DNA from 3 places in the Halomonas sp. BC1 genome. Region 2 is predicted to be linked to each of the others. Evidence: predicted binding sites of a transcription regulator. Region 2 holds the regulator's gene; each other region holds the start of a gene.
The links. Region 2 encodes sigma-54, which starts transcription at its own class of promoters, with help from an activator protein. Its sites were predicted from a motif close to TGGCACNNNNNTTGCTNT; they were not measured.

Region 1 (5,896 bases), on a different contig from region 2:
GTTCATCGATATCGAGCATATGTTCGTAAACACTGCCCTTGGGGCCCGGCAGCGTATGCGGCTCAGTATTGACTGAGTACATATAATCATCTTCCGGAAACGGGAAGGGAAAGCGTCTCACGGCCTCGGGACTATTGCGGTAGGTAAACTGGCCTCGGAAGGCCTGGGTATCTCGCGGTGCAAGTTGCATGGTGTTTTCCCCCTTGATTTATAGATCCAGCACCAGGTAGTCGCTCGCTGAACGTGACACGCAAGGCATGATGCAGCGCTGGCTGGCTTTCTCTTGATCATCGAGAAACGCATCCCGATGCTCGATGTCACCGTCCACCACCGAGGTTTTACATTGGCCGCATACACCGCCACGACACATATTGGGTATCTCAAGGCCATGGGCTTCCAGAGCGTCAAGCAGAGGCGTATCCCCCGCGACGGCGACGTCCTGCTGCGAGCGTGAAAGCCTGGCTACAAAAGGCTTACCTGGCTGAGGAGCCGTGAAGGCTTCGTAATGAACCCGCTGAGGTGACCAGCCCAGCGCACTCGCTGTGGCTTTGACGTCCTGAATCATCGCCTCCGGGCCGCAAACATAGACGTGGGTGCCAAGCGGCTGGTGTCCGAGCAGAGTGTAAAAGTCGGGACGTTCGCCGGAATAGCAGTAAAGCCTGTTGCCAAAACGCTCCGTCAAGGCCTCACGAAAGGCCCCTGTTTCGGCATTGCGATACACGTAGTGCACTTCAAAGGAGGCCTGACGTTGTTCCAGCTCATAGCCGTAAGAAAGAAACGGCGTTATTCCGATGCCACCGGCAATCAATATGTGGTGCCGCGCCTGCCAATCCGGTAGAAACATGTTGGCGGGCGGAGAAATAAACAGCCTGTCCCCTGGGCGAAACTCACCATGCATGAACTGAGAGCCTCCTCGGGAGCGCTCCTGCAACCGCACCGCGATGCGATAATGACTGCTGTCAGCCGGGTTGCTGATCAAGGAATACGCATTGCGGAAACGCTTCCCCTCACCTTCCATCTGCACCACCACGTGACTACCGGCAGAAAACGGCGGCAGGGGCTTTTCATCAGCAACAAACGTAAACTGTTTGATAATCGAGCTGATCTGCTCGATCTCGGCGACACGTACCGGAATCAGGTCACTCATGAGTCAAACACCTCCTCGCGGGGAACCTCACCGGGCACCTCGGCATCTATCCGCACGCCCATATAGGCCCCCAGGCGACGTGAAAAATGATCGCGAACTTCCAACGTGAGCCCACACCCCTGGCAGCGGGTGGGTGACGCCGTGACAGGCTCGCTCATAAAACGGCAGTGCGTGCAAAACACGCGTCGGGCGTTATCTGCTGAAGGCAGCAAGGTGATTTCAGCGTCGAGCAGCCCGTGTGCCAGGGCCAGGGTATGTACATCCCATAAAAACGCTTCGCTGCCCGCCACAATCACATGGCAACCTTGGGTCAATGTTTCCAGCTGGGTCGCCAGCGTGGTGGAAAGTGCGTCACGGTCGCAGCATTGCAGTGGCACGTTCTGCCACTCAGACGGCAACCCCGCCGGGGGCGCGTCAGCGCGATCAGCACAGATAATGAAATGAAACGGCGTCCGGTGTTTATCAATCGGCGCCACATGTTTCATGATGAGATTTACCGCGTCTGGCTCAGCCACACACACATAGTAGTTAGCTGTTGCGGGATGCTCAGGCGTTACATATATCGGCCTGCTTTTTATCCTGTCATCATCAGGAAGAGCGTTATGCTGCATTGACTTTTTCCCCTTGATAAATACCCGGTTAATGGATGCCAGCACGACAGAGACGGAATCGAAAGACATCAAGGTTTTATATATGAAACCTAAATATCACCAGCGATACTTAAGCCGCTCCATTTAGTTCTTGTGGTGATATTTTATTTACTGTAGATAAAGCACGTTTCATGCCAAAAAAAAAAATAATCTTAATTTCATAGGTTTATAAAAAAAGAACAAAAAGAGGCCGCGCTGTAATAGTGCAGATGACGCTTTAAAAAGCCTGTATTAGTGCATCCGCTGACCTTTATCTGGATAAAAATTAAATAGTGAATATTTCTTTTTATATATACACTAAAGAAACCACTCATCACGCCAACTAAACACACTGGGCGCGCGCTCTTTTTAAGCGATATCCTGCACAACAATTAAAAAGTTGTTTTTTAAAACCCTGCTTGGCATTTCTGTTTAACAGCACTTGACGCTACCGCATCGAAGGCTTGATAGGTGTTGCTGAAGAGCATAAAAAAACCCGAAGCCTGGAAGGGGTATCCAGCCTTCGGGATAGCGTTTAATGATGCAGGCAGCTACCTGTCACCAGATAGCAGATTGACCTTCCAATGCCAGCCTAAAACGTTTGACCAGGCACCCAGGTGGTACCCGCCAGGGGCACTCGCGCCATGGCAGCCGCTTCGATATTCAAGGCCACCAGATCTTCCGGTTCCAGGTTATGCAGGTGGGATTTCCCGCAGGCTCGGGCCAACGTCTGCGCTTCCAGGGTCAGCACACGCAAGTAGTTGGCCAGCCGCCTGCCACCTTCCACCGGGTCAAGGCGTTGGCTCAGCTCTGGGTCCTGCGTCGAGATCCCCGCTGGGCATTTTCCTTCCTGGAAGTCATCGTAATAGCCAGACGCTGAACCCAGCTTGCGGTACTCTTCTTCAAAACGTGGATGGTTATCCCCCAAGGCGATGAGGGCAGCCGTACCAATGGCCACGGCATCCGCACCCAGGGCAATGGCTTTGGCAACGTCAGCACCGTTACGGATCCCGCCCGAGACGATCAACTGCACCTCACGGTGAACGCCCATTTCCTGCAGGGCCTGTGTGGCTTGAGGAATCGCCGCCAGGGTGGGAATACCGACATGCTCGATAAACACATCCTGAGTGGCTGCCGTGCCGCCCTGCATACCATCCAGCACCACAACATCCGCGCCGGCTTTCACCGCCAGCTTGACGTCGTAATACGTGCGCGTCGCGCCAATCTTGATAAAGATGGGCACCTGCCAGTCGGTAATTTCACGCAATTCGGCAATCTTGATGGCCAGGTCGTCGGGCCCCGTCCAGTCCGGGTGGCGGCAGGCGCTACGCTGATCAATACCTTTGGGCAGCGTGCGCATGTGGGCGACACGATCCGAAATTTTCTGGCCCAGCAGCATCCCGCCGCCACCCGGCTTGGCGCCCTGCCCTAAGACCACCTCGATGGCATCGGCTTTGCGTAAATCATCCGGGTTCATACCATAGCGTGACGGCAGGTACTGATAGACCAGTTTGGATGACTGACCGCGTTCTTCTGCGGTCATGCCGCCATCACCTGTGGTCGTCGATGTGCCGACTTCCGATGCTCCGCGCCCCAGCGCTTCCTTGGCTTGTGCTGACAAGGCACCAAAGCTCATACCGGCAATGGTCACCGGGGTATCAATCACCATCGGTTTTTTGGCGTAGCGGGTGCCTAATACCACCTCGGTGTCGCATTTTTCCCGATAGCCTTCAAGCGGGTAGCGCGACATGCTCGCACCGAGAAACAAAAGATCATCAAAATTTGGCACCTTGCGCTTGGCACCCCAACCGCGAATGTCGTAGATGCCTGTTTCGGCGGCACGCTGAATTTCGGCGATGACATCTCGACCAAAGGTAGCGGACTCTCTCAGTGCCGGATTAATCGTGTTATCTGTCATGTCAGGCTCCAGATCAGTAGGCCGAGGCATTGGTGACTTTGAAGTGGTAGAGCTGGCGCGCTGATCCATAGCGCGTAAAGTCGCCAGGGTTTTCGTCGCTACCTGCCTGTTTGAGTAAATCTGCCAGCTCGTCCAGGTGCTCCTGACGCATTTCCTTGGCGACGCAATCCGCCCCCAGAGACGCCACTTCCCCTTTTACATAGATGTGCACTTCGTAGAGCGAGTCGCCCAGCGCCTCACCGGCATCGCCGCACACCACCAGCCTGCCGGCCTGCCCCATGAAAGCGCTCATCGGGCCGATATTACCCTTGACCACGATATCCACCCCTTTCATGGAAATACCGCAGCGCGCCGAGGCATTGCCTTCAATGACCAACAGGCCACCGTGAGCGGTAGCACCCGCCGACTGGGACGCATCGCCTTTGACATGCACCTTGCCCGACATCATGTTCTCGGCCACGCCAACCCCGACATTTCCGTTCACGGTGACATGCGCTTTCTGATTCATGCCCGCGCAGTAATAGCCGGCATGCCCATCAATTTCGACGCTGATCTGTTCATTGAGCCCGCAGGCAATATTGTGCGCCCCGTTGGAATTACTGACACGCCACTCACGCTCGCTGGCGGTCATTTGCGGATCATGCAGTGCCTGGTTGAGTTCTCGCAGACTGGAACTCGCAAGGTCGTAATGTTTCATCATTTAGGCAGCCTCCACCTTTATACCGTCACGTTCCCATACATAGATTTTTGCCGGCTCCGGCTCCCAGACAGTTGCCTCCTTGATACCCGGAAGGTCAGCCAGGGCGCGGTACTCGGATGCCATTGCCACGTAGTCATCGGTTTCAGCAATAACGGCGGGTTTACAGGAAATCGGGTCGCGCACGACCGCAAATCCATCCCGTGTGCCGATCGTGAACGTGAAGAAACCGTCCAGGTCTTTGAGCGCTCCGGTCAGGGCCTGATTAAGGGATTCACCCTTGGCCATCCGCCAGGTCAAATAGCCAGCGGCAACTTCAGAGTCGTTATCGGTCTGGAAAACAATGCCCTGACGCTTGAGCTTGTCGCGCAGGCGATTGTGGTTGGACAGGGAGCCGTTATGCACCAGACACAGATCCAGCCCGGTTGAAAAAGGATGGCTGCCCTGCAGCGTGACGGCACTTTCGGTAGCCATGCGGGTATGCCCGATCGCGTGGCTGCCGCGCATGTTGCTCAGTTTGTAACGGGTTGCCACTTCACCGGGCAAGCCGACACCTTTGAGAATCTCGATGCTTTTTCCGGCACTCATCACGCGAAGGTCAGCCGCATGATCCGCCAGCCAACCCAGCACGCGGCTTTCTTCTTCGGCTATCTTGAACACCCCCACGTTGGCATTCTGAAACCATGACGCCAGGCTGCCGAAGGCGGTTTGCAGCCTGTCGGCGAACGCCTGCCAATCGTAATCGGCATTATCACATTGCAGGGTCAGCTTGACGCCATCATCATATTCGTCGCCATACACCGCAAAACCGGCACTGTCCGGCCCACGGTCTGTCATGGCAATAAGCATCGGCTCAAACAGCTCACCCAAGCGGCTTTCCAGCTGCGGGTTTTTCAGATAAAGCCCGACAATTCCACACATAGCATTACCTCGATAGATTCACGCTGAGGCGTCATGGGCGCCTAAGCACGCAAAGGAACTTATGAAAAAATAAAATGACGTTAGAAAAACTCTACATAGCGCTGAACTTCCCATTCACATACCTGGCGGCTGTACTCTTTCCACTCCTCACGCTTGACCTTGATAAACTCGCCAACGATCTCGGCGCCCATGCCATCGCGCAGATGGGTATCCGCTTCCAGGGCATCAATCGCCTCTTTAAGCGACTGCGGCAGAATCTCGATGCCTTGCGCTTGGCACTGCTCTGGCGTGAGCTCGTAAAGGTTGATGTTTTGCGCCTTGCCGGGGTCCAGCTTGCGCTCGATGCCATCCATTCCCGCCGCAATCAGGGCGGCGTGAACCAGATAAGGGTTGCAGCCAGCATCGGGGAGACGGAATTCAAGACGGCCATAAGGCACGCGCACCATGGCCGAACGGTTGTTATCACCATAGGCAATGAATACCGGTGCCCAGGTCGCCCCGCTCGCCGAACCGCCGGCCACCAGGCGTTTGTAGGAATTCACCGTTGGGGCAGCAAAGGCACATAGCGCCGGGGCGTGATGAAG
Region 2 (5,896 bases):
AGGCCATCGAGCTGGCGCTGCGCTGTGAGCAGGCGGGGCGCAGCGTGGACGGTATTCACCAGTCGGAAGGCGCCTCGTTGTCCAGTGGCGAGGGCGTGCGGGTCTACGCCAATAGCCATGGCTTTCTAGGCACCCAAAAGGGCAGCAGCCATTCGTTGTCCTGCATGCTGATCGCCCAGGATGACAAGGGCATGCAGCGCGATTATGACTACACATCGGCGCGCAATCCCGTACAGCTGCGTGACCCGGAGGAGGTCGGGCGCGAAGCGGCTGCACGCACCCTGCGGCGGCTGGGTGCGCGCAAACCGCCTACCGGTACCTTTCCCGTGCTGTTCGACCCCAGCCTGGCCGCGGGCCTGATAGGCCACCTGATGGGCGCGTTGGCGGGTGGCGCACTATACCGTGAAGCATCGTTCTTGTGTGATCGTCTGGGTAGCCCGCTTTTCCCGGAGTGGATGGGACTGGAAGAGCGCCCCATGGAAGTCGGTGCCACCGCCAGTTCGCCCTTCGATGCCGAGGGCGTGCAGACCCGGGATAACCGTTTCATCGAGCAGGGCAGGGTCGCCAGCTACATGCTGTCTGCCTACAGTGCCCGCCGCCTGGGCATGCAGTCGACCGGAAACGCCGGCGGAGCGCGCAACCTGCGTCTTCTGGCCCCGCTGACATCGCGTGATGAGCTGCTGCAGCAAATGGGGCGGGGCATTTGGGTGACCGAGCTGATGGGGCAGGGGGTCAATGGCGTAACGGGGGACTACTCTCGCGGTGCCGCCGGATTCTGGGTAGAGAATGGCGAGGTGCAATACCCCATCGAAGAGTTCACCATTGCCAGCAATCTCAACACCATGTTCGCTGGCCTGGTGGGCATTGGCGACGATACCGATACGCGGGGCAGCATCCATACCGGCAGCTGGCTGGTGGATGCCATGACGGTGGCGGGCAGCTAACGAGGGTTACTGATCCTCGTCGAAACGTGCGTCGAACAGGGCCTGGATGGCATCCAGGGCCTGGTCGGCATCTTCGCCCTCTGCGGTGATGGTCAGCGAAGTGCCGCAAGGGGCCGCCAGCATCAGCAGCGACATGATGTTGGCGGCATCGGCTTTCTGCTGCTGTTTGTAAACATGAATGCGGGCTGAAAACTGCTGGCCGCACGTGACCAGCTTGGTGGCAGCGCGGGCGTGAAGGCCGCGTTGATTGGTCAGCGTTAAGGTTCTTTCAGGCACTCTGGTTCCTTTTTGCCGAGTGATATCAGGGTGAAGTCGTGTCGCTGGGGGGGATGGAAGAAGCGGCATCGACGGTAGCGGGTAATTCGCTTAGCGTGTACTGCAAGCCCAATTCCCGATGCCTGAGCTGAATGGCGCCAGTGCGCTTGACCAGCGCCTGCGCCAGTTGTTCCACCATGTAGACAGAGCGATGCTGGCCGCCAGTGCAGCCAATGGCCACGGTCATATAGCTACGTTGACTGCTTTGGTAGGCGGGCAGCCACTTGTCCAACCAGGCATGAATATCGTCACGCATGTCATCGACGATGGGGTAGCCGCCCAGGAAGGCCTGAATATTGGCATCGCGTCCGGTGAACTGCCGCAGGCTGGGGTCCCAATAAGGGTTAGGCAGGCAGCGCACGTCAAACACGATATCGGCATCCATGGGTACGCCCCGCTTATAGCCGAAGGATTCAAACGTCAGGGTCAGCTGGTCACGCCGTTGGTGAGCGACCTGATCGGTGATGCGACGGCGAAGATCGTGCACCGAGAGGCGTGACGTGTCGATCAACAGGTCGGCCAGATCGCGAATGTCGAGCAGCGTCTGCTCTTCCTTGTCGATGGCTTCTTCCAGGGTCATGTCACTATCCCGGGTCAGCGGGTGGCGCCGCCGGGTGGCCGAGTAGCGCTCCAGCAGAATGCGTGCGTCCGTGGTCAGGTAGATGACCTGAAAACGGATCTGGCGTTGACGTAGCTCTTCCAGTAACGCAGGCAACTGCTCCAGCGCCGTGGGCAGGTTGCGCGCATCGATGCTGACCGCCAGGTGAGTTCGCCCCCCTTGCTCGCGCAATTCATCGACCAGCGAGCCCAGCAGCATGGCGGGCAGGTTGTCGATGGCGTAATAGCCAAGATCCTCCAGCGCCTGTAGGGCGATGGACTTGCCGGACCCTGAGCGGCCGCTAATGATCACCAGCTGCATAGCGCATCTCTCTTGGGTATCAAAGGGATAGAGGGCTTGCCGTGTGCCTTGCTGCCTGGCAATGGCTGCGCTAGGCAGCCTGCTCGCGAATCTTGTCGGTCAGCAGCTCGAGCAATGCGCGCTGGCTACTGACATTGCGCAGCTGTTGGCGTGTGGCAGCGTCATTCATGATCGTGGCCACCTGCCCCAGCAGGGCCAGGTGCGTGTCATCGGCTTCTTCGGGAACCAACAGCACGAAGACCAGATCGACCGGGTCACCATCGATGGCATCGAAGTCGACGGGCTCGGCTAGCTTGAGAAAGCCAGCAATGGGCGTGCTGCAGTGAGGACTGCGTGCATGGGGGATGGCTACGCCATTGCCGATACCAGTGCTGCCCAGCCGTTCACGGCCAATCAGGCGACTGAAGACTTCCTGACTGTCCAGGCTGGGCGTGTTCTGAGCGATAAAGGTGCTGAAAAACTCCAGCACCCTTTTTTTGCTGCCCCCGGGCACGTCGTACAGCACGCGCTCCGGGGGGAGTATGGTTTCCAACGTCATCGGTTTAACGCACGCCAGCGCCTTGGGCGCGGGCTTGTGCTTTTTCCTTGTGTTTTACCAGCTGACGGTCGATTTTGTCCGCCAGGGCGTCAATGGCCGCGTACATGTCATTATCCTGCGCTTCCGCATGCAGGTCTGCTCCTGCGGCATGCAGCGTGCAAGCCGCTTGCTGGCGCTCCTTTTCGACAGATAAGGTGACCTGGACGGTCGTGATGTTGTCGTAGTGACGCTCAACGCGTTCCAGCTTTTCGTTTACGTAGTCACGCAAGGCGTCAGTCAGTTCAACGTGATGACCAGTGATGTTTACTTGCATTGACGTGCTCCTTATCCATCGGACTGTACTTCGATTGTAACCCTTTTTGGGCCATTGCAAAGCCCTCGCCGCGAGTTTGTTGGGCAAGAGCGTTTAACTAGCGCAAACGGCGTCGCTCGCTCGACGAAGGTATACCCATCGACTCTCGGTACTTGGCGACGGTGCGGCGTGCCACGGTAATGCCACCCTCTTCCAGCAGGGTGACCAGGCGACTGTCGGAGAGTGGCTTGCCTGGCGGCTCGTCCTGAATCAGTTTCTTGATGCGTGCTCGAATGGCCGTGCTGGAGTGGCTGTCGCCGCCCTCCTGGCCGCTGACCTGGCTGGAGAAGAAGTACTTGAGCTCGAAGACCCCGCGCGGGGTATGAATGTATTTCTGGGTGGTGACCCGGGAGATGGTCGATTCATGCATCTCTACCGCTTCGGCGATATCGGCCAGAATCAGCGGTTTCATGGCCTCTTCACCCTGCTCGAGGAAGCCTATCTGGCGGGCAATGATCTCGCGCCCCACGCGCAGCAGCGTGTCGTTGCGGCTCGACAGGCTCTTGATCAGCCAGCGAGCCTCCTGGAGGTGCTCTTTCAAAAACTGGTTGTCCTGGCTCTTGTCGGCGCGCTTGATCAGGCTGGCGTAGTCGGGCTGGATACGTAGCCGAGGCAGCGCTTCCGGGTTGAGTTCCAGATGCCAGCCCTCGTGATCGTGACGTACCACCAGGTCCGGCGTCACATAGCTGTCGTCGGTGACGCCGTAGGCGCTTCCGGGGCGAGGGTCAAGGCTGCGGATTAAACGAATGACATCGTCCAGCTGCTCGTCATCGAGGCTCAGGCGTCGTTTCAGCAGGCGCATGTCGTCCTTGCCCAGCGCTTCGAGAAACTGGCGTACCAGACGCTTGGCGGGCATCAACAGCGGAGTGTCTTCGGGTAGCGCGGCCAGCTGCAGCATCAGGCACTCGCGCAGGTCACGGGCGAACACGCCAGTAGGCTCGAACTGCTGCAGGCGCAGCAAGGTGTTTTCGACCTCGCGTTGGCTCAGGCCATCGTGGCCCTGCGCCTTGAGCCCCTCGCGGATGTCGTTGAGCGGCTGGGTCAGATAGCCGTTGGCATCCAGCGCATCGATGAGGCTCTCGGCAATGGCATGCTCACGCGCAGAGAAGTCGGTCATGGCCAGTTGCCAGAGCAAGTGCCCGTGAAGGCTCTGCCCGGCCGCCTGGCGCTCGAAGTCCGGGCCTTCGCTACTGCCGCCCGCGCTGCCCATGTCCTGGTAGGTGTCGGACCAGTCGCTGTCCACGGAGAGCTCGTTGGGAATGCTGTCTGCCCACTCGGCTTCCTGAGGCTCGCTGACCGCCTGTTCGCCAAACTCATCCTCCTGTTCGAGCATGGGGTTGGCATCCAGCGCCTGCTGAATTTCTTGACGAAGGTCCAGCGTCGATAGCTGAAGCAGCGCAATGGCCTGCTGCAGCTGAGGTGTCATGGTCAGCTGTGTGCCGATGCGCAGTTGAAGAGAAGCTTTCATGACCATCTGAGAACCACTCGTTAATCAGAAAGCTCCACCCTAGAGCGACTCTCCGTTTGGTGCAAGTGCAATAAGCATGCCACTAAATAAAATGTCTTCGTGGGCCATTATTTAAAGGCGGAAGTCGGCGCCCAGGTAGACGTCGCGCACCTTCTGGTTATTGAGAATTTCCTGGGGGTTTCCACTGGCTATGATGTGTCCGTCGCCAACAATATAGGCAATATCGCAGATATCCAGGGTTTCACGCACGTTGTGGTCGGTAATCAGCACGCCAATATGGCGCTTCTTGAGCGCGCGTATGATCGACTTGATATCGCCCACGGAAATGGGGTCGACGCCAGCAAAAGGTTCGTCCAGTAGAATGAAGGCGGGCTCGGTGGCCAGCGAGCGGGCAATTTCCACCCGTCGCCGCTCGCCGCCCGACAGGCTCATGCCCAGGTTGTCGCGAATATGGGTGATGTGGAAGTCTTCCAGCAGGGATTCGAGCTTCGCTTCTCGGCTATTGCGGTCCAGCTCCCGGCGCGTTTCCAGAATGGCCATGATGTTGTCGGCCACCGACAGCTTGCGAAAGATCGATGCTTCCTGGGGCAGGTAGCCGATACCCGCCAGCGCGCGTTCATGCATGGGCGCCCGGGTCAGGTCGAGATCGTCGATGCCCACCTTGCCAGCATCGGATTTCACCAGGCCGACGATCATGTAGAACGAGGTGGTCTTGCCGGCGCCGTTAGGGCCCAGCAGGCCCACCACGCTGCCCTGGGCAATTTCCAGATTGATATCCTTGACCACGCGGCGGCGTTTGTAGCTCTTGGCCAGATGCTGTGCATGGAGTGTCTTGACCGCTGCGGTGTCGGGGGTCATCGCTGTCACGGGGCGTCCTCTCGCTATTGTTCGGGCTGCAGGGTCATGCGGATGCGCTGTGGCGAACTGCCGCTGACATCAGAGCGCGCTTGCACCACCCCGCGGTCGATGAAGTATTCGAGCCGTCCCCCCTGGAAACGATCCCCTTGCTGGGTCAGTTCGGCTTGGTCGATGAGCTCGACGCGGCGTTCGGACACGTGGTAGACGATGCGGCGCGCCCAGCCTTCCATGGGCGTCGTCTGGTCTTCCAGTTGATTGCGCAGGTAGGCACGCTCGCCCGTGGCGACGGCCCGGGAGAGTTCGCCGGCCTGGTTGCGGTGAATTTCGACACGCTCTCCGCGCAGCTGCATTTCACCCTGACGAATATCGACATTGCCAGAGTAAACCGCCGTGCCCGCGCGCTGGTCCAAGTCCAGGCGGTCGGCCTCTACTTCGATAGGGGCTTGTTGTTGAGCAGTAGCAGGCAGCGCGCCTACGACTACCATGGGAACGGCAAGGGCGA
Region 3 (5,896 bases), on a different contig from region 2:
CCGGGGTCACTGCCTGTGACCGTAAGCGCAACCTGCGCCTTCGGAGAGACTCCCCATGACTCGATTGAACACTAATCAGTGGCTGGCCCTCGTGCTGGCGCTTCTAGCTGCCGCCTATCTAGCAATGGCCTGGCAAATTCCAACCTTTCCCCTGCCGCGCCCGGTGGATTCAGACCTGTTTCCAAAAGTGCTGGGAATTACCTTGTTATTGCTAGCAGGGCTGCTCTTCTTTGAAAAACCGGTACCGCTGGCAGGCGCTGACGAGATCGACGAAGAGGCCACCAACGGTCCGCTGCTGTTGACGCCCTGGGCGCGTGTGGTGGTCACCGCCGTGGCCATCGCCGCCTATGCCTTCCTGCTGGTGCCGCTGGGGTTCGTACTGGCGTCGACGCTGCTGTGCACCGGGCTGACGGCCTATTACGGGTATCGTCGTCATGGCATCAACCTGGCGGCTTCGCTGGGGGTAGTGCTGGCGCTGTATATCACCATGACGCGCGTCATGGATGTGTATCTGCCCACTGGCCTCCTGCCGTTCTGAATACGCCGTGCCCACGCACCTGCCGTAGTTTTTTAAGAGAGATACGCCCATGGATGCCTTGAACAACTTGATGTACGGCTTTGGCATCGCGCTCGAGCCCATCAACATCGCTTACGTCTTTGCCGGTGTGTTTGCTGGTACCATCATCGGTATGTTGCCGGGCCTCGGCCCGATCAGTGCCCTGGCGCTGATGATTCCGATCACCTTCTCAATGGAGCCTGCATCAGGCCTGATTCTGATGGCGGGTGTGTATTACGGGGCCATTTTCGGTGGCTCGACTTCTTCTATTCTGCTCAATGCGCCGGGGGTGGCGGGCACGGTCGCCACCTCTTTCGATGGCTACCCCATGGCCAAGCAGGGGTTGGCGGGCAAGGCGCTGGCCATTGCCGCCTACGCGTCGTTCATTGGCGGCACCGTCTCCATCGTCTTCTTGATGCTGGTGGCGCCGCTGCTTTCCAAAGTGGCGGTCAGCTTTGGGCCTCCCGAATATTTCGCGCTCATGGTGCTGGGCCTGACGGCGGTCGTCTCGCTGTCGGACAAATCGCTGGTGAAGGGCCTGATTGCGGCGGTGATCGGCGTCATGATCTCGATCGTCGGCATCGACATGCAAACCGGCACCGAGCGCTACACCTTTGGCTCGATTCAGCTGCTCGACGGCATCGACTTCCTGGTCGTGGCGCTGGGTATCTTCGCCCTGGCGGAAGTGTTCTACATGCTGCTGCGTGGGGGCGGTGGCAAGGAAGCGCCGCGCAATGCCATTGGCTCGCTCAAGCTGAGCGGTAGTGAAATGAAGCAAATCGCAGGTCCTGTCAGCCGCAGCTCGGTGCTGGGCTTCTTCACCGGCGTACTGCCGGGGGCCGGTGCCACCATTGGTTCTTTCCTGGGCTACAGCATGGAAAAACGCCTGGCCAAGGATGGTGACACCTTCGGCAAGGGCAACATCAAGGGCGTGGCAGCTCCCGAAGCGGCCAACAACGCTGCCTGTACCGGCTCGTTCGTACCGCTGCTGACCCTGGGGGTGCCTGGCTCGGGCACCACGGCGGTGCTGCTGGGTGCGCTGCTGGTCATGGGCGTGACGCCTGGCCCCATGATGCTGGAGCAGCGCCCGGACGTGTTCTGGGGGGTCATTGCCAGTATGTACATCGGTAATATTTTCCTGCTGGTACTCAACCTGCCGCTGATTCCGCTGATCGCCAAAATTCTCGATATGCCGCGTCCGCTGCTGCTCTCGATGATCCTGATCTTCTGCATGATCGGTGTTTACGGCATGAGCTTCAGCGTCTTCGACCTGCTGCTGCTGCTGGGCTTCGGCCTGATCGGCCTGGGCTTGCGGCTGTTCGGCTTCCCCACGGCGCCGCTGATTCTGGCGCTGATCCTGGGCAGCCTGATGGAAGAGTCCATGCGTCGCGCACTGCAGATTTCCGGCGGTGACTGGTCCATCTTCATCGACAAGCCTATTTCACTGTCACTGCTGATCATTGCGGCTCTGTCGCTGGGCATGCCGCTGCTGAAAAAGCGCCGCAAGCAGAAGGCCATGGCCGCCAAATAAGCGATTGTTGGGTGGTGGTGATGGAGTGAGTTTTGGCGTTGTCAGCGCCCGGGGGGAACCCCGGGCGCTTTTTTGTGTGCATGCACCCCTCTTTGGTGCAAGGCGCTTTGCTGGTGCATGACAACTGTGCATGGTGCCTCTCGGCTTGCCCTGAATTAGTGCGTCTGGCGCAATGCGGGTTTTTTTGAGTATCGCTAACTGTCTGATTGTCATTGTCTTAATAGGCTTTGATTCAATCTGGCGCACCCCTTGCAGTGTGAAAGGTGGATTAGCCCACGGCGGGCGAATGCCCGCTCTACGCGCCTATAACAAGCCCCTTCCAAGGGGTGCAAGGAGGTTCAAGTGACCACATCGCAACGCAAGACACACCCTCGTACCCTTGGCCGTTTTGCCACGGCCGCCTTGGCCGCCGCCATCATGGGCGCCAGCGCCCAGGCCGTTGCCCAGGACAACGACCCAATCAAGGTGGGTATTCTGCACTCCCTCTCTGGCACCATGGCCATCAGCGAATCGACTCTGAAAGACACCGTCGAAATGCTCATCGACCAGCAGAACGAAGCCGGTGGCCTGTTGGGGCGTCAGTTGGAAGCCGTGGTGGTCGACCCCGCTTCCAACTGGCCGCTGTTTGCCGAGCGCGCCCGCGAGCTGCTGGCCCAGCATGAGGTAGACGTGGTGTTCGGTAACTGGACCTCGGTATCCCGCAAGGCGGTATTGCCGGTGTTCGAAGAGCTGAACGGCCTGCTGTTCTACCCGGTACAGTACGAAGGGGAAGAGTCTTCCGAGAACGTCTTCTACACCGGCGCGGCACCCAACCAGCAGGCCATTCCTGCGGTGGAGTATCTGATCAACGAAGTCGGGATCGAGCGTTTCGCGCTGATCGGCACCGACTACGTCTATCCGCGCACCACCAACCGGATTCTGGAAGCCTTCCTGAAGGATGAGCACGGGGTGGCCGAAGAAGACATCATGGTCAACTACACCCCGTTCGGCCATTCGGACTGGCAGAACATCGTCTCTGAAATCCGTCGCTTCGGTGAAGAGGGCAAGCCCACGGCGGTGGTCTCCACCATCAACGGCGATGCCAACGTGCCGTTCTACCGTGAGCTGGCCAACCAGGGGATCGATGCCGCGGATATTCCCGTCATCGCCTTCTCGGTGGGTGAGCAGGAGCTGTCCGGTATCGATACCGGGCCGCTGGTGGGCCACCTGGCCGCCTGGAACTACTTCATGAGCGTGGACACCGACGCCAACTACGACTTCATCGACGCCTGGATCGACTGGACGGGCGATGAAGAAGCGGTCACCAACGACCCCATGGAAGCCCACTACATCGGCTTCAACATGTGGGCCGAAGCGGTGCGCAAGGCGGGTACCACCGATGTCGACGCGGTGAAAGATGCCATCATCGGCGTGACCGTGCCTAACCTTTCCGGTGGCTATGCCGCCATGATGCCCAACCACCACATCACCAAGCCGGTATTGATCGGTGAAGTGCAGGACAACGGCCAGTTCGACATCGTCTGGCAAACGCCGTCCACCGTGGCAGGCGATGCCTGGTCGGATTACCTGCCGGGTTCTCGCGACCTGATTGCTGACTGGCGTGCACCGATGCGCTGCGGCAACTTCAACGTCGCCAACGGCTCGTGCGGTGGCAGCACCGCAGCAGAAGAAGCCGAAGCGGCACTCGCCGAGTAACCCCCCTCCCTTGCCGCGAGCCTTCGCGGCAAGGGAGCACGCTATCTCTCCCCATTGATGATCACCAAAGGAAGAACCCCATGAGGCGTTTCCTTTCTGGGGTGTTGTGTCTGCTGCTGCTCAGCATGGCGACGTTGTCGCAGGCACAAACCCCCACCACACCTTCTGATGACGACGCGGCACTGGCGCTGCTGGAAGCGCTGGACGTGGAGAACTTCCGCGCCAAAGGCGAGGCCATCAACGCCATTGTGCAAAGCGACGACGAACGCGCCCGGGATTGGCTGCAAGCCTTGCTCGATGGCCGCCTGCAGCGCACCAGCGAGGGTCGCTTCGTCGTGGTGTTGAACAACACCGGGCGTGACTGGCCCGTGGCCGATGCCTTGACCGACGAGCCGCTGGGCGAGATGTCCCGCCGCGACCTCAACCGTATCGGCATCAACAACGCCCTGCGCAACCAGCTGCGCAGCGCCATCGCCGTGGTCGACCTCTACTCCCCCAACGTGGAACGCCGCCGTACCTCCGCCGAGCGCCTGCTGGGCGAAGTGGACGAGACGCTGGCCGAGCCTCTGGAAGCGCTGATTGCCGAAGAAGAGGATAGCCAGGTGCAGCGCCGGTTAGCGCAGGCACTGGCCATTTATCAAACCGAAGCGGGCCAGATGGAAGGCGTGGAAGCGCTGCGTGGCAGCCTGCATCCGCGTGCCCGTGTGGCGCTCAATCGCGCGGCCAATGGCGATGACCCGGTGGTCGCCGACGCGGCCAGAGAAGCGCTCCTCAGCATCGAGCAAAACCTCAAGCTCAATCGTGGCCTCGAAACGCTCTACTTTGGCCTGAGCCTGGGGTCGGTACTGGTGCTGGCGGCCATCGGCCTGGCCATCACCTTTGGCGTCATGGGCGTGATCAACATGGCCCACGGCGAGCTGATGATGCTGGGCGCCTATACCACCTGGATGATGCAGCAACTGCTGCCGGGCCAGCCGGGGCTGGCGCTGATTCTTTCCATTCCGGCGGGCTTCATGGTGGCCGCCCTGGTGGGCATTGCCATCGAACGGGGCGTGATCCAGTTCCTCAAGGGCCGCCCGCTGGAAACGCTGCTGGCCACGTTCGGTATCAGCCTGATTCTGCAGCAGCTGGTGCGCACGGTGATCTCTCCGCTCAACCGCACCGTGGTGACGCCCGAGTGGATGAGCGGCTCGCTGGTGATCAACGATGCGCTCTCGCTGACCCTCAACCGCATGTTCGTGCTCGGCTTTGCGCTGGTGGTGTTTGCCGGGCTGATGCTGATCATGCGCCGCACGCGGCTGGGGCTCGAAGTGCGCGCCGTGACCCAGAACCGCGCCATGGCACGCTCCATGGGCATCCGGGCCACTCGGGTGGACATCATGACCTTCGCGCTGGGTTCCGGCGTGGCGGGGCTGGCCGGTGTGGCGCTGTCGCAGCTCACCAACGTCGGCCCCAACCTGGGCCAGAACTACATCATCGACTCGTTCATGGTGGTGGTGTTCGGTGGCGTGGGTAACCTGTGGGGCACGCTGGTGGCGGGGCTTTCACTGGGTATCATCAACCAGGTGCTGGAGCCTTGGGCGGGTGCCGTGCTGGCCAAGATCATCGTGCTGGTGTTCATCATCCTGTTCATTCAAAAACGCCCGCGTGGACTCTTCCCGCAGAAGGGCCGGGCTGCGGAGGGCTAACCCATCATGATGACATCATCTTCTCAACGGTTCTGGCTGCTCCGCCCGTTCGGCGAACGGGCCACTCAGCTCTTTCTCGGCGTGCTGCTGGCCGCCCTGGTGCTGGTCACCGTACTGCACGTGGCAGTGCCGCAAGGGCATCCGCTGCATGTCAACGCCTACACCGTGAACCTGTTCGGCAAGTACCTGAGCTATGCGCTGCTGGCCGTGGCGGTGGACCTGGTGTGGGGCTATCTGGGCATTCTGAGCCTGGGCCACGGAGCGTTCTTCGCCATTGGCGGCTACGCCATGGGCATGTACCTGATGCGCCAGATTGGCGACCGTGGCACCTACGGCCACCCGGTACTGCCCGACTTCATGGTGTTTCTGAACTGGGACAGCCTGCCCTGGTACTGGCTGGGCTTCGATATGGCCTGGTTCGCCTTT

Region 1: B7L72_RS07220 (dimethylamine monooxygenase subunit DmmA family protein) is a predicted target of sigma-54. The motif match lies at 1,917-1,934, and genes of this name have one in related genera.
Region 3: urtA (urea ABC transporter substrate-binding protein) is a predicted target of sigma-54. The motif match lies at 2,326-2,343, and genes of this name have one in related genera.

The regions. Positions count from the first base shown of each region.
Region 1 covers NZ_LFGS01000007.1:120,057-125,952, forward strand. Annotated here, with positions in the region: gene B7L72_RS07210 (heme-dependent oxidative N-demethylase family protein) at 1-190, opposite strand, end outside; gene B7L72_RS07215 (PDR/VanB family oxidoreductase) at 209-1,147, opposite strand; gene B7L72_RS07220 (dimethylamine monooxygenase subunit DmmA family protein) at 1,144-1,827, opposite strand; gene B7L72_RS07225 (FMN-binding glutamate synthase family protein) at 2,369-3,694, opposite strand; gene B7L72_RS18200 (GltB/FmdC/FwdC-like GXGXG domain-containing protein) at 3,708-4,394, opposite strand; gene B7L72_RS18205 (class II glutamine amidotransferase) at 4,395-5,312, opposite strand; gene glnT (type III glutamate--ammonia ligase) at 5,393-5,896, opposite strand, start outside.
Region 2 covers NZ_LFGS01000012.1:199,958-205,853, reverse strand. Annotated here, with positions in the region: gene pmbA (metalloprotease PmbA) at 1-944, shown strand, start outside; gene B7L72_RS10515 (HPr family phosphocarrier protein) at 951-1,220, opposite strand; gene rapZ (RNase adapter RapZ) at 1,246-2,178, opposite strand; gene ptsN (PTS IIA-like nitrogen regulatory protein PtsN) at 2,249-2,716, opposite strand; gene hpf (ribosome hibernation-promoting factor, HPF/YfiA family) at 2,721-3,029, opposite strand; gene B7L72_RS10495 (RNA polymerase factor sigma-54) at 3,127-4,542, opposite strand; gene lptB (LPS export ABC transporter ATP-binding protein) at 4,648-5,394, opposite strand; gene lptA (lipopolysaccharide transport periplasmic protein LptA) at 5,418-5,896, opposite strand, start outside.
Region 3 covers NZ_LFGS01000007.1:31,944-37,839, reverse strand. Annotated here, with positions in the region: gene B7L72_RS06850 (tripartite tricarboxylate transporter TctB family protein) at 56-538, shown strand; gene B7L72_RS06845 (tripartite tricarboxylate transporter permease) at 588-2,087, shown strand; gene urtA (urea ABC transporter substrate-binding protein) at 2,430-3,782, shown strand; gene urtB (urea ABC transporter permease subunit UrtB) at 3,863-5,470, shown strand; gene urtC (urea ABC transporter permease subunit UrtC) at 5,477-5,896, shown strand, end outside.